3 regions of the Bradyrhizobium sp. Bra64 genome follow, and region 3 is predicted to be linked to each of the others. Evidence: predicted binding sites of a transcription regulator. Region 3 holds the regulator's gene; each other region holds the start of a gene.
What was found. Region 3 encodes PhoB, which activates phosphate uptake and scavenging genes when phosphate is short. Its sites were predicted from a motif close to TGTCATNNANCTGTCAT; they were not measured.

Region 1 (7,510 bases), on a different contig from region 3:
CGACGCGCGTTGGCGAGCAGGCGATGGGCATTCTCGATGGCGCGTTCGCCGCCTTTGACTGCGACATACATGCGACTAGCTTCCCTTGTTCACGACGCGCGTGGTGCGCGGGATCGCGACCACGGCATCATCGGCGACCAGCACCAGATCGATGCCGCGCGGAAACAGTGCCTCGTTCACACGCAAGCGCTCGAACAGGTCGAAAGGCTTGATCGACGCCTGAAGCGTGGCGACACCATCGATGCCCGGGCCGCGCAGCTCGAAACCGCGGCCCGCGTCGAGGCTATCGACCTGGAGGATCAGCGTGGTCGAGCGGTCGGGATATTCGTTCGTGCCGAGCGCGAAGCACTCCAGCGCCGGCAGCGCCCCGCCGTCACTGATCAGCGCGAATGCGGCGATCGAGGAGTCCTGCACCACCGGCGCGCCGGTATGAAACTTCAACCATTTCACGACGTCGGAAGCTTCCGTCATCCGCGCGTCGAGCCAGAGCGGCGTGTCATGGTCGAACAGCGTCAGTGCGATCGCGGCCGTACCACGCATCATCGTATGAGCCGTTCCGGCCGTCGGCACGATGCGCTGGACCGAGCCCGGCCGCGCCATCGCGTCCATGACCGAACGAAAGGTCGATTGCGCCGACAGCACCTTGTCGGCGAAACCCGGGGGCAGTTCCGCAATCGTGGTCATGATCTCACCCCTCACCGCGCACCATGGTGTAGAAATCAACCTTCGTCGCAGCGGTCTCGGCCGCCGCCTGTTTGCGCCTGACCATAAGCTGCTCACGCAACGGCGCGATAATTTCGCGCTCCACCGCTGCGCCGAAATCGCTGGACTGCACCAGCGCATCGCACAGCGCGATCAGCCGCGCCTTATCGCCGTCGCGCCCGAGCGTGTAACCGAAGCCGACCTCGCCGCTCGCGAGCCGCACCGCGGCGCGCGAGACCGTGGCTTCGCCGAGATTGAACGGCGCGCCGTCGCCGCCGACCCGGCCGCGCAGCATGACGAGGCCGTTTTCCGGTGCGCGCAGATCCTGATGGGCCGGCAGGGCGAGAGCGCGGAGGCGGGCGGCGATCTCGCCCGCCTCCGCGTGCGCCAGCACGGCCATCGCGGCCTTGCGCTGGGCTTGCTGATTGTTGTGCTGAGTCACCAAATCCACCGAATGTTTCTGCCGAACTTGCCGAATCCAAGTTGTCTATGATACTAGACAACTTGATACGAGAGCGCCATGACTGTTTCGTGACAAAGATGTGATTTCTGGAGTAGCTTGCCGGCAATATGAGCATGCAGGACACAGCCTCTTCGGGCGTCGCGCTGTGGCGCCTCGTTGCCGACGGCATCGAGCGCGGCATCGCCGACGGCCGCTTTGCGACCGGCGACAAGCTGCCGGGCGAGATGGAGATTGCCGAAACCTATCGCGTGAACCGCCACACCGTGCGGCGGGCGCTGGCGGCGCTTGCCGAACGCGGCATCGTGCGCGCCGAGCGCGGCAGCGGAACCTATGTCGAGGCGCAGAAGCTCGCCTATCCGCTGCGCTCGCGGACCCGCTTCTCCGAGATCGTCGGCGCCGAGGGCCGCGAACCGCACGGCCGCCTGATCGAAGCGTCCGATGATGTCGCAACCCGCGAGGTCGCGCGTGAGCTTGGCTTGAAAGTCGGTGCGCCGCTGGTGCGGATCGAGGCGATCCGCCTCGCCGACCGGACGCCGATCTGTGTCTCCACGACCTGGCTGTCGGCCGAGCTGTTCCCGAATGCGGGAGTCGTATTCGCGGCGACGCGCTCCATGACCAAGCTGCTCGAGCATTACGGCGTCCGCGACTACCGCCGCGGCGCGACCCGCATCACCGCCGGCATCGTCGACGCGACGGACGCCGCACGGCTTGATCTGCCGCTCGGACGGCCGATCCTGGTGGTCGACGCGACCGACCACGATCTCGACGACAAGCCGCTGGTTACGAAGCATTCGCGGTTTGCGGCGGAGCGGGTGGAGTTTCTGGTGGAGTCGTAGGCTCTTCCCCTCTCTCCGCGAAACCGGAATCGTAGGGCGGGCAAAGGCGCATTGATGATCAGGCCACCGCCCGCCGCCCGATGATGGCAAAACGCAGCTTGCTCGAGATGAAATCGATCGCGGCGACTGCGACAAGGATCATCAGGATCAGGAACGACACCTTCTGCCACTCCAGCACGCGAATCTGTTCGGCGAGTTGGAGGCCGATGCCGCCGGCGCCGACGATGCCGATGATGGTGGCCGAGCGCGTGTTGGATTCGATGAAATAGAGCACCTGGCCGGCGATCACGGGCAGGACCTGCGGCAGCAGCCCGAAGCGGATCTCGTGCAGCGCGCTGCCGCCGGAGGCGCGGATGCCTTCGACCTGCTTCTGGTCGGCGCCCTCGATCGCCTCGGAGAACAGCTTGCCGAAGGCGCCGAAATCCGACACGGCGATGGCGAGCACGCCGGCGAACGGGCCGAGCCCGACGACGTTGATCCACACCAGCGCCCAGATCAGCGTGTCGACGCCGCGGATCGAATCGAGGAAACGGCGGATCGGAAAGCGCAGGATTTTCGACGGAACCACGTTGCGCGCGGCAAACAGGCTGACCGGAAGCGCGAACAGCGCAGCCAGCGTGGTGCCGAGCAGCGCAATCGAGAGCGTCTCGCCCATCGCCTTCAGATATAGCGGCAGCGACGAGCCGGGATCGGGCGGGATCATCATCATGCTGATCCAGCCGAGCTGGCTGAGGCCGTTGAAGAGCCGCGACGGAGAGAAATCGAGGTCGACGAGGCCATAGACGAAAATCGCGAACGCCGCGACGATCATCGTCGGCGTCGCGAGCCGCGCCGCGGCCGGCCGCCCGAACACATCGGGATAGCGCGCGCGCATCTGCGCGGCATCGACTTCGGGCCGCTTGCTCACGTCCGCGCCTCCTTGCCGAACAGTCGGCCGCGCACCCAGCCGGTCGTGATGTCGATCAGGAAGACCGTGACGATGATCGTCACGAGAATGGCACTGGCATCGGAGTAGTAGAACTTGCGGATCGCGACGATGAGCTCCTGTCCGATGCCGCCGGCACCGACGAAACCCATCACCGAGGCCTCGCGCACATTGATCTCGAAACGCAGCAGCGCGTAGCTCGCGTAGCCGGCCGAGACCTGGGGCAGGATCGCAAAGCGCATGCAGGACAGCCAGCTCGCGCCAGTCGATCGGATGCCTTCGACCGGCTTCATGTCGGCATTCTCGACGATCTCGGAAAACAGCTTTCCGAGCGCGCCTGTGGAGTGGATCGCAATCGCGAGCACGCCAGCCATCGGGCCGAGACCAAAGGCGATCACGAAGATCAGCGCGAATACGATGCCCGGCACGGTACGGGCGAACTCGAGCAGCCGCCGCACCACGAAGCGCAGCCAGGGTCCCGGCGAAGTATTCTCGGCCGCGAAGAAATTGAGCGCGAACGCGAACACCGCTCCGATCAGCGTGCCGACATAGCTGATCAGCAGGGTCTCGGCGAGCAGCTTCAGCCAATTGCGCCACCCCCAGAACCACTCGCCAAAATTGGTCCAGACCCGCTGGCCGTTGTCGAGCGTGAGAATACGGTCGAAATAGCTGATGAAATTGCCGAAATAGGTGAAGAAGGTGCGCAGGTTAACTTCGGCGCCGATCGAGGCCACGATCAGCGCAGCAACAAACAGCCCTGCACCTGCCATAAGCCGCAGGCGCTTGCGGGCAACCGCCTTGCGGTAGGCCACATTCAGCACCGCGAGCTGCTGTTCGGGGAGAATCGAAACGGCGAGCGTCATGTGTCGGGCGGTCCATCAAGAAAAAGAGCCGGGTCCATCGACCCGGCTCCAGTGCATCGTCCTGACGTGATCAGGACGCCTTCTTGCGCAGATTGTCGACGAACTTGATCAGCTCGATGGTCTTGTTGTAATCGTCATTGACGGTCGGCTCCCACGGCTTGTTCTTGCCGTCGGAGAGCTTCTTGAACGCCTCGGGATCCTTCTGCGCCGCCTCAAGGAAGGCCTTCTTGATCGCCGCCTTCATGTCGTCCGGGAGGTCGCTGAGATAGGCGTAGGGCGAGTTGATGATGAGGTCGGACTTCACGATGATGCGGAAGTCTTCCTTCTTCATCACGGTGCCGTCAGCCGACTTCACCATGCCTTTGTTGAGCATGCGGGTCAGGTTGGAATCGTCGTCGGCATTCCACCAGTTGGCGGCGACGTCGACCGTGCCCTGAGCCAGGGCCAGCACGGCGTTCTCATGGCTGCCGGTGAAGATGACCTTGGAGAAATAGGCGTCGGGATCGATGCCCATCTGGTTCAGCTTGAAACGCGGCATGTTGTTGCCTGAGGTCGAGTTCGGATCGACCAGGCCGAGATTCTTGCCCTTGAGCTCTTCGACCTTCTGGTACGGCGACTTCGCCAGCACGTAGAACACCGAGTAGTAGCCCTTCGAGCCGTCGGCGTTGACGTCGATCACGAAGGCGTCGGTCTTGACGCCGGTCAGGCGGGCGCGCGCGAACGAGGCAGGGCCGTAATAGCCGATATGGATGTTGCCGGCACGCTGGCCTTCGATGACGGCCGCGTAGTCGTTGGCGACACGCAGGGTCACTTTGATGCCGAGCTCCTTCGACAGATAGTTGACGAAAGGCCCGTAGCGCTCGGTGACGCCGGAGCCGTTCTCGGCCGGGATCACGGCGAAGGTGATCTCCGGATATTTCGTCTTCCAGTCTTCGGCGGAAGCAGATCCGGCAAAGGCGAGCGCGGCAGTGCCGGCAAGAACTAGTCTGCGAGTGATCATGGTACCCTCTCCATCGGTTGGGGTCGGTTGACGCAAAACTGGCAACTAAGCAGATGAGGCGCCGCTCAGGCGGCGGCCGCCGTTCCAAGCGCTGGAATGCCCTCGGGCGCCGGTACAGGCGTGCCGCCCATGACGTCCGTGGCTTCGAGATCGTAAAGCTCGCGCGCGACATGGTCGGTCAGCTCGGCCGGCGCGCCGTCGAACACCACGCGGCCCTGCGCCATGCCGATCAGGCGGTCGCAATAGCTGCGCGCCAGGTCGAGCGAATGCAGGTTGCAGAGCACGGTGATGCCGAAGTGCTTGTTGATGCGCAGCAGCGCATCCATGACGATCTTGGTGTTGCGCGGGTCGAGCGAGGCGATCGGCTCGTCGGCGAGGATGATGTCGGGTTGCTGCACCAGCGCGCGGGCGATCGCGACGCGCTGCTGCTGGCCACCGGAAAGCTGGTCGGCGCGCTGGGCGGCGAGCGAGGCGATGTCGAACTGTTCGAGCGCCGACATCGCCAGCGCCTTGTCAGTCTCGGGCCAGGTCTGCGTCAGCGAGCGCCAGGCCGGCATCGTCGCGAGGCGCCCCATCAGGACGTTGGTGAGAACATCGAGCCGCCCGACCAGGTTGAACTGCTGGAAGATCATCGCCGAGCGCGCCCGCCACTGCCGCAACTCCTTGCCGCGCAGCGCGGTGACGTCGAGGCCGTCGAACAGGATGCGGCCCTGCGTCGGCGTCGCGAGGCGATTGATCATGCGCAGCATGGTCGACTTGCCAGCGCCGGAGCGCCCGATCACACCGACGAAGCCGCCGGGGGAAACTTGAAATGAAGCGTCGTCCACCGCGGCTTTCACGCCGAAGCGACACGTCAGACCTTCCACCACCAGCATGCAGGGCTCCAGAGTATGCTGGGACCAACCGCTATCGCTGGTGCTTGACACTTGTGTGACACGCGCGCTGCGGTGCGACGATCATGCACACCTTCCCCTGTCATCACATCGTCATGACGTTGTCATCAAGCCGCTCGAAGAGGTACGCCCGCCCTCGATCTTATGGATGCCGCATGGCCGGTAAAGCGCTCTCGGTCGAACCGACCATCGATTCCACGGCGAAGCTCCATGAGACCAGGCTCGGCACCTATACCGAAGTCGGCGCGCGCACGATCCTGAATGAAGTCACGATGGGCAACTACTCCTATGTTGTGAACGACGCGCAGATCACCTACGCCACCATCGGAAAATTCTGCTCGATCGCGGCGATGACGCGCATCAACCCCGGCAATCATCCGATGCATCGCGCGACCCAGGCGCATTTCACCTATCGCTCCAGCGCCTACTTCCCCGGCGAGAGTGACGACACCGAGTTCTTCGGCTGGCGGCGGCAGCACCACGTCCATATCGGCCATGACGTCTGGATCGGCCACGGCGCCATCGTGCTGCCGGGCCGCAACATCGGCACCGGCGCGGTGATCGCCGCCGGCGCCATCGTCACCAAGGACGTGCCGGCCTACGCCATCGTCGCCGGCAATCCGGCCCGCATCATGCGGCGTCGATTTTCGGAAGAGGTCGCAGGGCGGCTTGCCAGGCTCTCCTGGTGGGATTTGGATCACGACAAATTGCGTGAAGCACTGCCCGATTTCCGCAAGCTCGGGATTGAAGATTTTCTTTCGACATACGAAGCACGGGCAAGCTCCTCCCGCAGCAGCAAGCGAAGCGCGGTCGCGTGACAGACATCTTTCTCGAAGGCGGCCGCGCCCTGATCGGCTCCGAACTCGTCGAGACTTCGATTCTCGTGTCCGGAACGGACATTGCGCAGGTCGATGCCTCGCGCGACCGTGCACGGCTGGCGCTCGATGCGGGCAACCTGCTGGTGCTGCCGGGCATCGTCGATCTGCATGGCGATGCCTTCGAGCGCCAGATGATGCCGCGCGCCGGCGTCGACTTCCCGATCGACGTGGCGCTCGCCGACAGCGACCGCCAGGCGATCAGCAACGGCATCACCACGGTGTTTCACGCCACGACCTGTTCGTGGGAGCCGGGCCTGCGCAGCGCCGGAAATGCGCGTGGCTTGATGGAGGCGATCGAGCGGCAGCGCCCGCAGTTCGCTGCCGACACCCGCTTCCACCTGCGGCACGAGACCTACAATCTCGAGGCCGAAGCCGAGATCAGCCAGTGGCTCGCCGAGGGCCGCGTCGACCTGTTCGCCTTCAACGACCACATGGACGGGGTCGTTGCCGACATCTCCAACCCGCGCAAGCGCAACCGCATGGTGGAGCGCACGGGATTGTCGAGCGAGGATTTCGACACCCTGGTCGCGCACATCGTTTCGCGCGCCGCCGACGTTCCCGCTTCGATCACCCGGCTCGCCGCCGCGGCCCGGGCAGCGGAGGTGCGCATGCTCTCGCACGACGATGCGACGCCGGCGATGCGGCAGGAATTTCGCGCCATGGGGGTGGGTATCGCGGAGTTTCCGATCAACGAGGAGACGGCGCGGGAGGCCGCAAGCCACGGCGACGCCATCGTCTACGGGGCGCCGAACGTCGTGCGCGGCGGCAGCCACACCGGCTGGACCAAGGCATCCGACATGATCGGCAAGGGCCTCTGCTCGGTGCTGGCGTCGGACTATTACTATCCCGCGCAGCTGCTCGCCGCGTTCCGTCTAGCCGCCGACGGCGTGCTGCCGCTGACGCAAGCCTGGGACCTGGTTTCCGCCGCGCCCGCGCGCGCGATCGGCCTT
Region 2 (7,510 bases), on a different contig from region 3:
AATCAGCGACAGATGCATGCCGGTCACGAACGCCCCCTCCGAGGCCACCAGCGAGCCGAACAGCGCGACGCCGAGGACGCTGCCGGATTGCCGCGTCGCGTTCAGGACGCCCGCCGCGATACCGGAGCGCGCCTTCTCGACGCTGCCCAACAAGGTCGAGGTCAGCGGCGGCACCAGCAGCCCAAGTCCGCCGCTGATCGCAATCATCTGGGCAAGGATCGCCCAATAGCTCGTCCCGGCCTCGATCCAGAGCAGGCCGAGGCAGCCAAGCGCCGAGACGCAGGCGCCGACGACGATGGTCGGGCACGGGCCGATATGCTCGGCGAGGCGCGGCGCCAGCAGATTGAACGGCAGCACCGCCCCCATCATCGGCACGAAGGCGAGACCGGTCCACCACGCCGACAGCCCGTTGATCCTCTGGAAGTACAGGCTGAGCACGAAGATCAGGCCATAAATCGCAATGTTGACGAGCAACCCGACGAGCGAAGTCAGCGCGAACAGCCGGTGGCCGAACAGCGACAGCGGCAGCATCGGCTGTACCGCGCGGCTCTCGCGCCAGACGAAAAGCGCGCCGACAATGGCGGCTCCGACGAAGGCCGCGATCACGGCTGGATGTTCCCAGCCGAGCGAACCGCCTTCGATGATCGCGCCGGCCAGCGCCCCCAACGCACCGATCGCGGCAAGCTGTCCGGGCAGATCGATCTCGCGCGAGCGCGCCTGCGTGGTTTCGCTGGCGTAACGCCAGCTCAGCCACAGGCCGGCAAGCCCGATCGGCAGATTGACCAGGAAGATCGCGCGCCAGCCGACCAGCGTGATCAGCGCGCCGCCGACGAACGGGCCCGCGGTGAGGGCAAGGCTCGCTCCGGCGGCCCAGACCGCCACGGCACGGCCGCGCTCGCGGTCGTCCGGATAGGCATGACTGAGCAGCGCGAGAGAATTCGGCACCAGGATCGCCGCCGCCAGGCCCTGGACCAGCCGCGCTGCGATCAGCACGGCCGCATTGGGCGCCAGTGCGCAGGCGAGCGAGGCCGCGGTGAAGATGGCGAAGCCCGCCATGAAGATGCGCTTGGCGCCGATCCGGTCGCCGAGCGCGCCGGCCGTCAGAATGAACGCGGCAAATGCAATGGTGTAGGCGCTGACCACCCATTGCAGCTCGGCGACGCCGCCGCCGAGCGTCCTGCCCATCGCACCGAGCGCGGTGTTGACGATGGTGACGTCGAGCTGCACCACGCCATAGCCGAGGCTCATCGCGGCGAGCGTGAGGGAGGTTGCAAGACGCGAGCCGGCACGCGGCGCGCCGGCTCCGTCGTCGAAGGATTCATTTTTGATGGTGCTTGCTCGCATGCTGCCAACTCGGTTGCAGCCCCATGCGAAACATACGCTTCCATCCCGCCGTCATGTTTCGACAATGACCGAATGATGGATGCGTCACATGCAAGCGCCGCGCGGATGGCCGCGCGGCGCTTTTTTTGATTACCTCACCTTAGCTGGCCGCGCGGAGATTCACCTTGCTCTCGGCGAGCGTGGTCAGCTTCTTGTCGGTCGCCTTCTCTTCCTCCAGCGTCTTGGCGAGCACGCTGGCGCAGTCATTGCGGCCAAGCTGCTTGGCCCAGGCGATCAGGCTGCCATAGCGGGCGATCTCGTAATGCTCGGCGGCCTGCGCTGCGTTGATCAGGGCGGCGTCGAGCACCGCTTTGTCCGCGACCTCGCCGGCGGTCTCGTCGGCCTCCTCGATGATGCCGTCGATCGCCGGGCAGTCGACCGCCTTCACCTGAGCACCGTGCATCTTGAACACTTCCTCCAGCCGCTTGACGTGCTGCTTGGTTTCTTCGAGGTGCGTCAAAAAGCCCTGTTTCAGCTGCGGATCGGTGGCCTTGTCGGCCATTTTCGGCAGGGCCTTGGCGAGCTGCTGCTCGGCATAATAGATGTCCTGAAGCTGGTGCACGAACAGGTCGTTCATGGTCTTGATGTCTTTCGTGAACAGTCCCATCGGTCCGATCCTCTCGAGGTTTCGGGAACACGGACGCAGCGGCCTGCAAGAAAAGCCGCGTATTCCGCCATGTTCGATTGCTGATGGTGGCCTAACGGGCACCCGGCATCGGCGTTCCAAAAAAGCCCGCATCGCTTGAGCTGGAACAATGCCGACCGCGCCAGGATTTGAAACCATGCCGAGACACGGACGCGAGAGCCGAACCGGTCCCACGACTCATATGCTTAACGCCCGCCCGATGTGAACCGCGTATGACAAAAGTGGCCGGTCCGGCGCAGAACCTATCATTGTCAAGGGCTGCACAAGTTACTGTTTTTGCCTTAAATGAGCTACATCATGCCTAGCGATCGAAGCCCATTTCGGGCAGTGATCGCACCCGACCGGCCAATCTCTGGCCCGGTCGGTTTTGCCCCCCGCCGGGAGGACGAATGCACGGACTGCTGCCCGCGCTGAAACGCGGCTTCAAGAGATGGATCGGCTGGCGACGGCTCGGCATTGCCGCGAGCGTCTTCATCATCGCCTTCGCGATCACCACGCTGGTGCGGACCCTCAAGGGCATCGATACCGGTGTCATCCTGACCGCGTTGACCGAGATTCCCCGCGGCAATATCGGGCTGGCGGCGATCTGCGTCTTTTTCGCGTTCTGTACGCTGACCTTCTACGATTTTTTTGCACTGCGAACGATCAGCAAGAAGCACGTGCCCTATCGCATCGCGGCGCTCTCCAGCTTCACGTCCTATTCGATCGGCCACAACATCGGCGCCACGGTGTTCACGGGTGGCGCGATCCGCTTCCGGATCTATTCCGATTACGGGCTGAACGCGATCGACGTCGCGAAAATCTGCTTCCTGTCGGGGCTGACCTTCTGGCTCGGTAACATCTTCGTGCTCTCGATCGGCATGGCGATCCATCCCGACGCCGCGTCCTACATGGATCAGCTGCCGTCATCGATCAATCGGCTGATCGCGCTCGGCGGCCTCGCCTCGATCGCCGCATATCTGGTCTGGCTCTGCATGGGCGAGAAGCGGCGCGAGCTCGGCCAAAAGGGCTGGAAGGTGGTGCTGCCCTCGGCGCCGCTGACGCTGGTGCAGATCCTCATCGGCGTGGTCGATCTCGGCTTCTGCGCGCTGGCGATGTATCTGCTGGTGCCGGCCAGTCCGCAGATCGATTTTCTGTCGCTTGCCGTGGTGTTTATCCTGGCGACCCTGCTCGGCTTCGCCAGCCATGCCCCCGGCTCGATCGGCGTGTTCGACGCCGCCATGCTGGTGGCGCTGCCGGAATTCGGCCGCGAGCAGCTGCTGGCGACGCTGCTGGTGTTCCGCATTCTCTATTTCGTGATCCCGTTCGGCCTCGCCATCTCCATCATGGGCGCGCGCGAGCTCTGGATGAACGTGGTGGAGCCCTGGCAGGAGCGGCGGCGGCTGGCGGAGGCCTGCGCACAGGCCAACCTGCCCAAGCAGGTGACGCCCATGGAGCGCGAGCGGCTGCTGCGGCAGGCCAACAAGCGCTGACGCGGACGGTCCAGACAAAGGTTGCAGGCGGGGGAGCAATGCTCTCTTATTTCCGCCTCAACTTTGCCGTTGAAGACGCGGGCCATGATCCGAGCATCCCTTCGCACTCTCTCCGCAGGCGCCCTGCTGCTTGCCGGGATCCTGACCGCCTTGCCGCCCGAGCGCGCCGCCGCGCAGGACTCCGGCGCCCTGCAGATCAATTGGGAGGTGCGCAACCGCTTCCGGCTGTTCCGCGAGGAGCGTGATTTCCTGCTCCATGTCGAGAATGCGGGCAACCGCAGCATTCTCGCCGCCGAACAATCGCTGGAACTCCAGAGCGAGGGTCGCGGCTGGGCCCGCAACATGGTCAACCGCCTCTGCATCGACCTCCAGGGCCGGGTCAACCAGCCCTGCACCCGGGACAACGTGAAGGAAAACTACCTCACCCCGGTCGATCACCCCGTCACCGTGCGTCTCACCGGCGCGGTGCCGGTCGGCGCTACCTGCGCCTGGTCGTTCGACGACGGCGACGGGCCGCAGACCTCGACTTTCGACTGCGCCGAGCCGGTCAATCTGCGGGTCCGCTATGGCAAGCAGACGGTCGCGAGCGTGGACGTCTCCTCCGGCTCCGATCCGACCCAGCGTGTCCAGGCCGAGATCCAGGTTCGCGACATCTTCGTGGCCGGCTTGGGGGACAGCATCGCCTCGGGCGAAGGCAATCCGGACCGGCCGCTGGCGCTGTCCGACGAAGGCTTCTGCTTCCGCTCCTATCTCGGCACCGCCGCCGGCGGCCAGTACTACCGACCGAGCCGCGCCGGCTACAAAGGCGGCCGCGCCTGCGAGGCGCCGGATTCGCTCGCCAACTGGCAGCGCTACGGCGCGCTCTGGTTCAACTCACCCTGCCACCGCTCGCTCTACAGCTACCAGGCCCGCACCGCGCTGGCGCTCGCTGTGCGCTACACCCACGTCGCGGTGACCTTTTTGCCGCTCGCTTGCACCGGCGCCAGCATCGGCGACGGACTGCTCGGCTCGCAGCGCGCCCGCGAATGTCCGCCCGGCAAGACCGGCGTCTGCAACACCAGCGTGAACGCGCAGGTTGCCGAGTTGCGTGAAGCGCTCACCGCCGCCAGGAAGCGCCAGCCCGACCGCACGCTCGACCTCGTGCTGCTCTCGGTCGGCGCCAACGACGTCTATTTCTCCGGCCTCGTCGCCGACGTCATCGTCGACACCGCGACCGAGCGCGCCCTGTTCCGCCGCTCCGGCGTGATGGCGAACGTCGATGATTCCCGCGATGCGCTGGCGCGCGAGCTGCCGCAGAATTTCGTCAAGTTGCGCGAGGCGCTTAAGCCGCTGGTCGGCGGCGACCTCTCGCACGTGGTCTATGTCTCCTACGCCAACCCGGCGCTCGCCGATGGCGGCGTGCCCTGCCGCGGCGGCCGCGCCGGCTTCGACATCCACCCGTCCTTCAACGCCGACCCGCAGCGCCTCGCCCGCGTCTCGACCTTCGTCGACACGGAATTCCTGCCGCAACTGAAGGGCCTTGCCACCTGCACCCGCGGTGCGCTGTGCCGCGATCCGGAAGCCGACCGCATGACCTTCGTCGACGCGCACCAGGCCGCGTTCGCCGATCACGGCTTCTGCGCGCATTCGGGCAACGATCCGGAGTTCGACCGCACCTGCTTTGCCGAGAACGGCCAGAGCTTCAATCCCGATATCGTGAGCGCGGCGAGCCAGCCGATGCTGTGCGGCCGCAGCGCCTCCGAATTCCGCGCCTATCTGCCGCGCGCGCGCTGGATCCGCGACGCCAATGACAGCTACTTCGCGGCCATGACCTATCCGCAAGGCCTGCCGGCCGCGAGCCAGCCGACCGACATCCACGACGCGACCTGGGGCGTGCTCTCCGCCATCTATGGCGGCGCCGTGCATCCGAGCGCCGAAGGTCACGCCGCGATGGCGGACGCGGCGCTGCCGGCCGCGAGCGCAGTGCTCGGGCTCGATGCCGTGCCGCCCGGCGTGACGCGCGGACTGCTGCCGCAACTGCTTCCGGGCGCGCAGCAGTAAATAGCAAGAGCGAACTCTCTCCGCGCCGTCATCGCGAGCGCAGCGAAGCAATGACGAGTTGGTGGCTCGAGCACTCGATCCCGGTCACGATTTCCACGCATCGTTTCCTCGACCTGCCGTTCCATCAATCCAAAAACGGCATCAATCGATACCCCCTTGAACTTGGACACTTTGCCGCGCGCGCCTCTAGGAGTCGCAGTGAGGAAACATTTCGAGTTCTAAGGAGGCGCGTGATGAGCGCAGTGGTGTCCGCAACGGACGTGAGGAGGTCTCGCGTCAGGTTGTTCATCGTGACCATGTTGTTCCTGGTCACGATCGTCAATTACGCCGACCGCGCCACGCTCTCGATCGCGGGCCCCGCGCTCTCCAAGGAGCTCCATCTCGATCCCGTCGCCATGGGCTACATCTTCTCGGCCTTCGGCTGGTCCTATGTGATCGCGCAGGTGCCGGGCGGCTGGCTGCTCGACCGCTACGGCTCGCGCCTCGTCTATGCCTTCAGCATCATCGTCTGGTCGATCTTCACGATGATGCAGGGCTGGGTCGGCTTCTTCAGCGCCGGCACCGCGATCACCGTGCTGTTCGGCCTGCGCTTCCTGGTCGGCATCGCCGAGGCTCCGTCCTTCCCCGCCAACGCCCGCATCGTCGCGGCCTGGTTTCCCGGTAACGAGCGCGGCACCGCATCGGCTTTCTTCAATTCGGGGCAGTATTTCGCCACCGTGATCTTCGCGCCGCTGATGGGCTGGATCGCGCACGACTACGGCTGGCGCTACGTGTTCTTCGTGATGGGCGCGCTCGGAATCCTCATGGGTCTCGCCTGGATCAAGACCATCTATGGCCCGAAGGAGCATCCCGGGATCAACGAGGCCGAGTTCGACTACATCAAGGACGGCGGCGCGCTGGTCGATCTCGACGCGCCGAAGGACGATCTGAAGCACGAGCGTGCGCCGGACTCCGGCCCCCGCTGGGACCACATCCGCCAATTGCTCTCCAACCGCATGATGCTCGGCGTCTATCTCGGCCAGTACTGCATCAACACGCTGACCTATTTCTTCCTGACCTGGTTCCCGGTCTATCTCGTCAAGGAGCGCGGCCTGTCGATCCTGCAGGCCGGATTCGTCGCGACGCTGCCGGCGCTGTGCGGCTTCATCGGCGGCGTGCTCGGCGGCGTCATCTCCGACGCCATCCTGCGCAAGACGGGTTCGCTGACGCTGGCGCGGAAAATCCCCATCGTCGGCGGCATGCTGCTGTCGATGTCGATCATCGCCTGCAACTATGTGGACGGGCAGGCGCTGGTGGTCGGCTTCATGGCGCTCGCCTTCTTCGGCAAGGGCATCGGCGCGCTCGGCTGGGCCGTCGTCTCCGACACCTCGCCGAAGGAAGCCGGCGGCGTCTCGGGCGGCCTGTTCAACACGTTCGGCAACCTCTCCTCGATCAGCACCCCGATCGTGATCGGCTACATCCTGGCCGCGACCGGCTCGTTCAACGGCGCGCTGGTCTTCGTCGGCGCCAACGCGCTGGTGGCCGCATTCGCCTATCTCGTGATCGTCGGCAAGATCGAGCGGGTGGTGCTCAAACGTTCCTCCTGAGGGCTCCTGCGGGAGCTTGACCAGGCAACTCAACGGCGGCGTCACAGCCGCCGTCTTTGTTTTGGGGGTAATCGATGCTAGAAGTGCCGGGGAAACGCCTTATTCATCTAAGGCATGTATCGATGTTCGACCTCAACCAGCTCCGCTGTTTCGTCACGGTGGCGGAGGAATTGCATTTCGGCCGTGCCGCCGCGCGGCTGAACATGACCCAGCCGCCGCTATCCCGGCAGATCCAGGTGCTCGAGCACATCATCGATGCGCCGCTGCTGGAGCGTACCAGCCGCTCGGTGCGGCTGACGCCTGCCGGGCGCAGCTTCCTGCCCGAGGCGCGGCGCATCCTGAAGCTCGCCGAAAGTGCCTCGCAGGTCGCCCGTCGCATCGCG
Region 3 (7,510 bases):
CGGCGTCATCGATCGAAACCGCCGATGGTGCGCGAACCGGGCCTTCGGGCCCGGTTTTCATGTCAGGGGATTGGGAAACCATGGCGCTTTATCTGGGGTCGGAGGAGAAAAATGGAAGGGGGTAGCGTGCGCGGGAGCCGTTTGAACCGTACCAAGCAACCTCGAAATCGCTGTCGTCCCGGACAAGCGCTTCGGTCCCGGCAACGCTATGCATTGCCATGAGCTACGCTTGTCAGGGACGACAGCGCCATGTGAGGCGACGGCAACGCGACACGCGTTCAGATCATTTCACCGCGTCGAAGCACCAGGCCAGAATGCCCTTCTGCGCATGCAGGCGGTTCTCGGCCTCGTCGAACACGACGGATTGCGGGCCGTCGATCACCTCATCCGTGACCTCCTCGCCGCGATGGGCCGGCAGGCAGTGCATGAACAGCGCGTCGGGCTTGGCCAGCGACATCAGCTTCGAATTGACCTGATAGGGCTTGAGCACGTTGTGGCGGTGCTCGCCTTCCTTGTCGCCCATCGACACCCAGGTATCGGTGACGACGCAGTCGGCCCCCTTCACGGCGGCTTCGGGATCGGTGCCGAGCACGATCGACGCGCCGGTCGCCTTGATGAAGTCGCGCATGACTTTCTTCGGCGCCAGCTCCGGCGGGGTCGCGACATTGAGCTGGAACTTGAAGCGCTCGGCGGCGTGCGCCCAGGAGGCGAGCACGTTGTTGTCGTCGCCGGTCCAGGCCACCGTCCTGCCCTCGATCGGGCCGCGATGTTCTTCGTAGGTCATGAGGTCGGCCATCACCTGGCATGGGTGCGACCGGCGCGTCAGGCCGTTGATGACGGGCACCGTCGCATATTCCGCAAGCTCCAGCAGCGCATCGTGATTGAGGATGCGAATCATGATGGCGTCGACATAGCGCGACAGCACACGCGCGGTGTCGGCGATGGTCTCGCCGCGGCCGAGCTGCATCTCGGCACCGGTGAGCATGATGGGCTCGCCGCCGAGCTGGCGCATCGCGACGTCGAACGAGACGCGGGTGCGCGTGGAGGGCCGCTCGAAGATCATCGCAAGCGTCTTGCCTTCGAGCGGCCTGACCGGCTGATGCACCTTCTGCTTCGCCTTCATGGCGGAGGAGGCGGCGAGCATGCTCTTGAGCTCCGACAACGGCAGCTCGTTGATATCGAGGAAGTGCTTCGGCGACTTGCTCATCAGCTTGCCGCCCGCTTGGTCTGACTGGACGAGATCGCGGTGCAGGCGCGCTCGAGCCGCCCGACGCTGTCCTCGATCTCGGCTTCGGTGACGATTAAAGGCGGCAGGAAACGCACGACATTGTCGCCGGCGCCGACCGTGAGCAATTTTTCGTTGCGCAAAGCTGCGACCAAATCGCCCGAGGGCACCACGGCCTTGATGCCGATCAGGAGGCCCTCGCCGCGCACTTCGCTGACGATATCGGGATGACGGTCGATCACGGAGGCGAGCTTCTGCTTGAGCAGCAGCGACATCCTCTGGACGTGATCGAAGAAGCCGGGCTTGAGCATGACGTCGAGCACGGCGTTCGCGGCCGCGATCGCGAGCGGATTGCCGCCGAAGGTCGAGCCGTGCGAGCCGGGCCCCATGCCGGAAGCCGCGTCCGCGGTCGCCAGGATCGCGCCGATCGGGAAGCCGCCGCCGAGCGCCTTGGCCAGCGACATCACGTCAGGCGTGACGCCGGTGCGCTTATAGGCGAAGAGATCGCCAGTGCGGCCCATGCCGGTCTGCACCTCGTCGAACGCGAGCAGCAGGCCTTTCTCGTCACAGAGCTGGCGCAACGCCTTGAGGAAGCCGGGAGGCGCCGAACGCACGCCACCCTCGCCCTGGATCGGCTCGATCAGGATGCCGGCGGTCTGCGGACCGATCGCCTTCTTCACGGCCTCGATGTCACCATGCGCCACCTGGTCGAAACCATCCATCGGCGGACCGAAACCTTCGAGATATTTCGCAGAACCCGTCGCGGCCAGCGTCGCCAGCGTGCGGCCGTGGAACGCGCCTTCGAAGGTGATGATGCGATAGCGTTCCGGATGCCCCTTGGAGAAGTGATGATGGCGGACCAGCTTGATCACACCTTCCAGCGCCTCGGCGCCGGAATTGCAGAAGAACACGAAGTCCGCAAAGCTCTCGTTGCAGAGGCGGTTCGCAAGCTTCTCGCCGTCCGGGCTCTGGAACAGGTTCGACATGTGCCAGAGCTTGGTCGCCTGCTCCTGCAACGCTGCGACCAGCGCGGGATGAGCATGACCGAGCGCATTCACGGCGACGCCCGAAGTGAAATCGAGATAGCGCTCGCCATTGGTCGCGATCAGCCAGCAGCCCTCGCCGCGCTCGAAGCCGAGGTCGGCCCTGGCGAAAACAGGGAGCAAATGCGGCGCGGCGCTGTTGGTCATGACGATCACTTGAATGTTGTGGACGGCCTGAATGTGCATTGCGCAACGCACCATTGACCGGTCCGGAAAACGAAACGTGCCGCCTTTTAAGGGCGGCACGCGGCACTATCTTATGCCTGGCAAGACGGGTGTCAATGCCGCCCGGAAAGCCTCGCGAAACGCAGAATCCGTAGTCTTGCGGTGCCGATTTTGCGGGTTTTTCACCACGGAACATGTGGAAGCGAGTCGGCGGACTCTTGCGCGGGAGTCACGCCATATTGTAGCGTTTGGATTGTCAGATACGACATCTCGTGCAGCGGTTCTGATCTCTAAGTCCTTATGTACCGGCGTAAACGTTCGGGCGTCATTGGCGCGCCCGGCGAGCCTTAAGGGATTCTGACGGCACGGGTTTTTAAGGCTTAGGCATTCGCTGCGAGGCCCCAGGATGGCTGGCGCGCAGCGAGGGAAAGGGTGCAATGACGGTTTTGACCTGGTCCGATGATCGCGTCGAGCAGCTGAAAAAGCTCTGGGAGGCCGGACTTTCGGCCAGCCAGATCGCGGCTGAGCTCGGCAATGTGACCCGCAATGCCGTGATCGGCAAAGTGCACAGGCTCGGCCTGTCGGGCCGCGCCAAGAGCCCATCTTCCGCAGCGCCCCGGCCGCGCAAGGCGCGTCCCGCGCAGCACATGATGCGGGTGACCCGTCCGATCTCGCGCGGCAACACCGCGCTGGCGCAGGCCTTCGAGGTCGAGGTGGAGGCTGAGCCGGTCACCTACGACAACGTGGTGCCGATGAGCCAGCGGCTGTCGCTGCTGGAGCTGAACGAGGCGACCTGCCACTGGCCGGTCGGCGATCCCTCGAGCCCGGACTTCTTCTTCTGCGGCGGCAAGGCCCTCTCCGGCCTGCCCTATTGCGCCCAGCACTCGCGCGTGGCGTATCAGCCCGCGGCGGATCGCCGGCGCGCACCGGCGAAGCCGGGGCCGCGCTGAAGCCCGGCTCCAAACGACATCGTCCCGGCCTAACTAGCTAGCGCGCAATTGCGCAGTAGGGACCGGAACGATCGAAAAATGGAAATGCGCGCCGCCCGGCGCGCTTTTTACTTGCCTGTTCGCGGCTGAACTTACGCCTGCTCCGCCTTCGCGAAACGGTCGTCCAGCGCATAGCCGGCGCCGCGGACGGTGCGGATCGGGTCCTGCTCGCGGCCGAGATTGAGCAGCTTGCGCAGGCGGCCGATATGCACGTCGACCGTGCGCTCGTCGATGTAGATGTCGCGGCCCCAGACGCTGTCGAGCAGCTGCTCGCGCGAGAACACCCGGCCCGGATGCTCCAGGAAGAACTCCAGGAGGCGATATTCGGTCGGGCCGAGGTCGATCGGCCGGCCGGAGCGCGCCACGCGGCGCTTGTCGCGATCGAGCTCGATGTCGCCATAGGCGAGCACGGTGGCGAGCCGCTCCGGGCTTGCGCGCCGCAAGAGGCCCTTCACCCGCGCCAGCAGCTCCGGCACCGAAAACGGCTTGACGATGTAATCGTCGGCGCCGGTCGCAAGACCCCGCACCCGCTCGCTCTCCTCGCCGCGCGCGGTGAGCATGATGATCGGGAGCTGCTTGGTCTCGGGCCGGGTGCGCAGCCGTCGGCACAGCTCGATGCCGGACAGACCCGGCAGCATCCAGTCGAGCACGATGAGATCGGGGATGTGCTCCTTGAGCCGGGTGTCGGCGTCGTCGCCGCGCATCACCGTCTCGACGTCATAGCCGTCGCCTTCGAGGTTGTAGCGAAGAAGCTCGGTGAGAGCTTCCTCGTCCTCAACCACCATAATGCGTGCGCCCATGGTGTCGTCGCTCCTTGCGTGATCAGGTATTCGGAACCGTCGTGGCGAAGTTCGTCATGTCGCCCTTCGGCCGCTTGTCGGTGATCGCCTGGCCCTCGATCATGTAGAACACGGTCTCGGCGATATTGGTGGCGTGGTCGCCGATGCGCTCGATATTCTTGGCGCAGAACATCAAATGGATGCAGAACGAGATGTTGCGCGGATCCTCCATCATGTAGGTGAGAAGCTCGCGGAACAGCGAGGTGCAGATGGCATCGACTTCCTCGTCGCCCTTCCACACCGCCATCGCCGCCGGCAGATCGTGCGCGGCATAGGCGTCCAGCACCGACTTGACCTGCTGCTGCACGAGGTCGGTCATGTGCTCGAGGCCGCGGAACAGCTTGAGCGGATGAAAATCCGTTTCCAGCGCCGCGACGCGCTTGCCCATGTTCTTGGCGAGGTCGCCGATACGCTCCAGATCGGTCGCGACGCGCATGGCGCCGACGATCTCGCGCAGATCGACCGCCATCGGCTGGCGGCGCGCAATGGTGAGGACGGCGCGCTCCTCGATCTTCTTCTGGAGCGCGTCGAGCTCGACGTCGATGGCGACGACGCGCTGGCCGAGCGCGACGTCGCGGCGGATCAGCGCATCGACGGAATCGACGATCATGCGCTCTGCGATTCCGCCCATCTCGGCGACCAGGCGAGTGAGCTCCTGGAGGTCGGTGTCGAAGGCCTTTGCGGTATGTTCGGAACCCATGTCCTGTCTCCTCAGCCGAACCGGCCGGTGATGTAGTCCTGCGTGCGCCGATCGGTCGGCGACGTGAATATCTTGCTGGTCTCGTCGAACTCGATCAACTCGCCGAGATACATGAAGGCGGTCTTGTCGGAGACGCGCGCCGCCTGCTGCATGTTGTGGGTGACGATCGCGATCGTGTAGTTCTCGGACAGCTCCTGGATCAGCTCCTCGACCTTGGCGGTCGAGATCGGATCGAGCGCCGAGCAGGGCTCGTCGAACAGGATCACTTCGGGCCGCACCGCGACCGTGCGGGCGATGCAGAGGCGCTGCTGCTGGCCGCCGGACAGCGACAGGCCCGACGCGTTGAGCTTGTCCTTGACCTCGTTCCAGAGCGCGCCGCCGCGCAGCGCCTTCTCGACCCGGCCGTCCATCTCGGACTTCGGGATTTTCTCGTAAAGACGGATGCCGAAAGCGATGTTCTCGTAGATCGTCATCGGGAACGGCGTCGGCTTCTGGAACACCATGCCGACGCGGGCGCGCAGCAGATTGAGGTCGAGCTTGCCGTCGAGGATGTTGGTCTGGTCGAGCATCACCTGACCGGTCGCGCGCTGGCCCGGATAGAGGTCGTACATCCGGTTGAAGATGCGCAGCAGGGTCGACTTGCCGCAGCCCGACGGGCCGATGAACGCCGTGACGCGGTTGGTGCCGAGCGTCAGGTTGATGTTCTTCAGCGCGTGGTGCTCGCCGTAATAGAAATTGAGGTTGCGCACCGTCACCTTGGGGGGAGCCTCGGGCAATGCTGCCGTCTGGGGCAGGCCACCGGCCGCGCTCATCGACGATACTGAAAGTTCACTCATTTTGCGGTCCTCTCGGCGCCAAGTATGCGCGCGCCAATGTTCAGGGCAAGCACGGTCAGGGTGATGAGCAGCGCCCCGCTCCATGCCAGCTGCTTCCAGTAGGCGTAGGGGCTCTGCACGAAGTTGTTGATGGTGACCGGCAGGTTGGCCATCGTCTTGGTCAGGTCCAGGCTGAAGAACTGGTTCGACAGCGCGGTGAACAGCAGCGGCGCGGTCTCGCCGGCGACGCGGGCGGTGGCGAGCAGCACGCCGGTGATGAGGCCGGCGCGCGCCGAACGGTAGGCGATCCGCTTGATCACCAGCGAGCGCGGCAGCCCGAGCGCCGAGGCCGCCTCGCGCAGCGCGTTCGGTACCAAGAGCAGCATGTCCTCGGTCGTGCGCAGCACCACCGGAATGACGATGACGGCGAGCGCGAGACAGCCGGCGACCGCCGAGAACCCGCGCATCGGCACCACCACGGCGCCATAGATGAACAGGCCGATGATGATCGATGGCGCCGAGAGCAGGATGTCGTTGATGAAGCGGATCACCGACGTCAGCTTGTCGTTGCGGCCGTATTCGGCGAGATAGGTGCCGGCGAACATGCCGAGCGGCGCACCGATACCGACGCCGATCACGGTCATCATCAGCGAACCGACGATGGCGTTGAGCAGGCCGCCCTCGTTGGATCCGGGCGGCGGCGTGTTCTCGGTGAACAGCTGAACATTCAGGCCCGCAAGGCCGTTGTACAGCAGCGTGATCAGGATCAGCGCGAGCCAGGTGACGCCGAAGGCGGCAGCCGCGAAGCAAAGACCGCGGATGATGAGGTCCTTGCGGCGGCGACGTGCATAGATCGGGTTCATCGCGTTAGTTCCCCGCCTTCTTTTCCAGCCGCATCAGCATCAGCCGCGCCGCGGCCAGCACGAAGAACGTCAGTACGAACAGCAAGAGGCCGAGCAGGATCAGGCCGGACTGGTGCAGACCGTCGCTTTCGGCGAATTCGGATGCGATCGCCGCCGAGATCGTGGTGCCCGGCGCGAAGATCGACCCCGAGATGCGGAACGAATTGCCGATGATGAAGGTCACCGCCATGGTCTCGCCCAGCGCGCGTCCGAGCGCCAGCATGACGCCGCCGATGACGCCGACGCGGGTGTAGGGGATCACCACGCTGCGGACGACTTCCCAGGTGGTGCAGCCGACGCCGTAGGCGGCCTCTTTCAGCACCGGCGGCACCGTCTTGAACACGTCGACCGAGATCGAGGTGATGAAGGGCAGCACCATGATCGCGAGGATCAGCGCCGCGTTGAACAGGCTGAGATAGGACGGCGGTCCCGCGAAGATTGTGCCCAGCACGGGGATGCCGTCGAAGATCTTGATCATGAAGGGCTGGAAGGTGTTGGCCAGGAACGGGCCCAGCACGAAGAAGCCCCACATGCCGTAGATGATCGAGGGAATGCCGGCGAGCAGCTCGATCGCCATGCCGATCGGGCGGCGCAGCCATTGCGGGCAGAGCTCGGTCAGGAAGATCGCAATGCCGATACCGACCGGAATGGCGATCAGCATCGCGATGAAGGAGGTGACGAGCGTGCCGTACATCGGCCCGAGCGCGCCGAGCACGGGCGGATCGGCCGACGGTGCCCAGCGCTGCGTCCACAGGAACGAGAGGCCGAACTCCTTCATCGCCGGGAAGGCGCCGACGACCAGCGACATGATGATGCCGCCGAGGATCAGCAG

Region 1: a site for PhoB is predicted at 5,763-5,779, ahead of phnC (phosphonate ABC transporter ATP-binding protein). Genes of this name have one in related genera too.
Region 2: a site for PhoB is predicted at 2,231-2,247, ahead of NR187_RS28900 (YbhN family protein). Genes of this name have one in related genera too.

The regions. Positions count from the first base shown of each region.
Region 1 is NZ_JALJRD010000006.1:257,890-265,399, forward strand. It holds gene NR187_RS20110 (carbon-phosphorus lyase complex subunit PhnI) at 1-71, opposite strand, end outside; gene phnH (phosphonate C-P lyase system protein PhnH) at 76-684, opposite strand; gene phnG (phosphonate C-P lyase system protein PhnG) at 689-1,153, opposite strand; gene phnF (phosphonate metabolism transcriptional regulator PhnF) at 1,273-2,001, shown strand; gene phnE (phosphonate ABC transporter, permease protein PhnE) at 2,060-2,875, opposite strand; gene phnE (phosphonate ABC transporter, permease protein PhnE) at 2,905-3,789, opposite strand; gene phnD (phosphonate ABC transporter substrate-binding protein) at 3,860-4,789, opposite strand; gene phnC (phosphonate ABC transporter ATP-binding protein) at 4,855-5,664, opposite strand; gene NR187_RS20150 (chloramphenicol acetyltransferase) at 5,838-6,500, shown strand; gene NR187_RS20155 (alpha-D-ribose 1-methylphosphonate 5-triphosphate diphosphatase) at 6,497-7,510, shown strand, end outside.
Region 2 is NZ_JALJRD010000013.1:143,824-151,333, reverse strand. It holds gene NR187_RS28910 (MFS transporter) at 1-1,344, opposite strand, end outside; gene NR187_RS28905 (ferritin-like domain-containing protein) at 1,484-1,990, opposite strand; gene NR187_RS28900 (YbhN family protein) at 2,419-3,501, shown strand; gene NR187_RS28895 (hypothetical protein) at 3,586-5,541, shown strand; gene NR187_RS28890 (MFS transporter) at 5,775-7,127, shown strand; gene NR187_RS28885 (LysR substrate-binding domain-containing protein) at 7,250-7,510, shown strand, end outside.
Region 3 is NZ_JALJRD010000017.1:105,351-112,860, reverse strand. It holds gene NR187_RS31270 (Hsp33 family molecular chaperone) at 1-82, opposite strand, end outside; gene argF (ornithine carbamoyltransferase) at 284-1,207, opposite strand; gene NR187_RS31260 (aspartate aminotransferase family protein) at 1,207-2,415, opposite strand; gene NR187_RS31255 (GcrA family cell cycle regulator) at 2,871-3,383, shown strand; gene phoB (phosphate regulon transcriptional regulator PhoB) at 3,515-4,222, opposite strand; gene phoU (phosphate signaling complex protein PhoU) at 4,245-4,961, opposite strand; gene pstB (phosphate ABC transporter ATP-binding protein PstB) at 4,973-5,797, opposite strand; gene pstA (phosphate ABC transporter permease PstA) at 5,794-6,639, opposite strand; gene pstC (phosphate ABC transporter permease subunit PstC) at 6,644-7,510, opposite strand, start outside.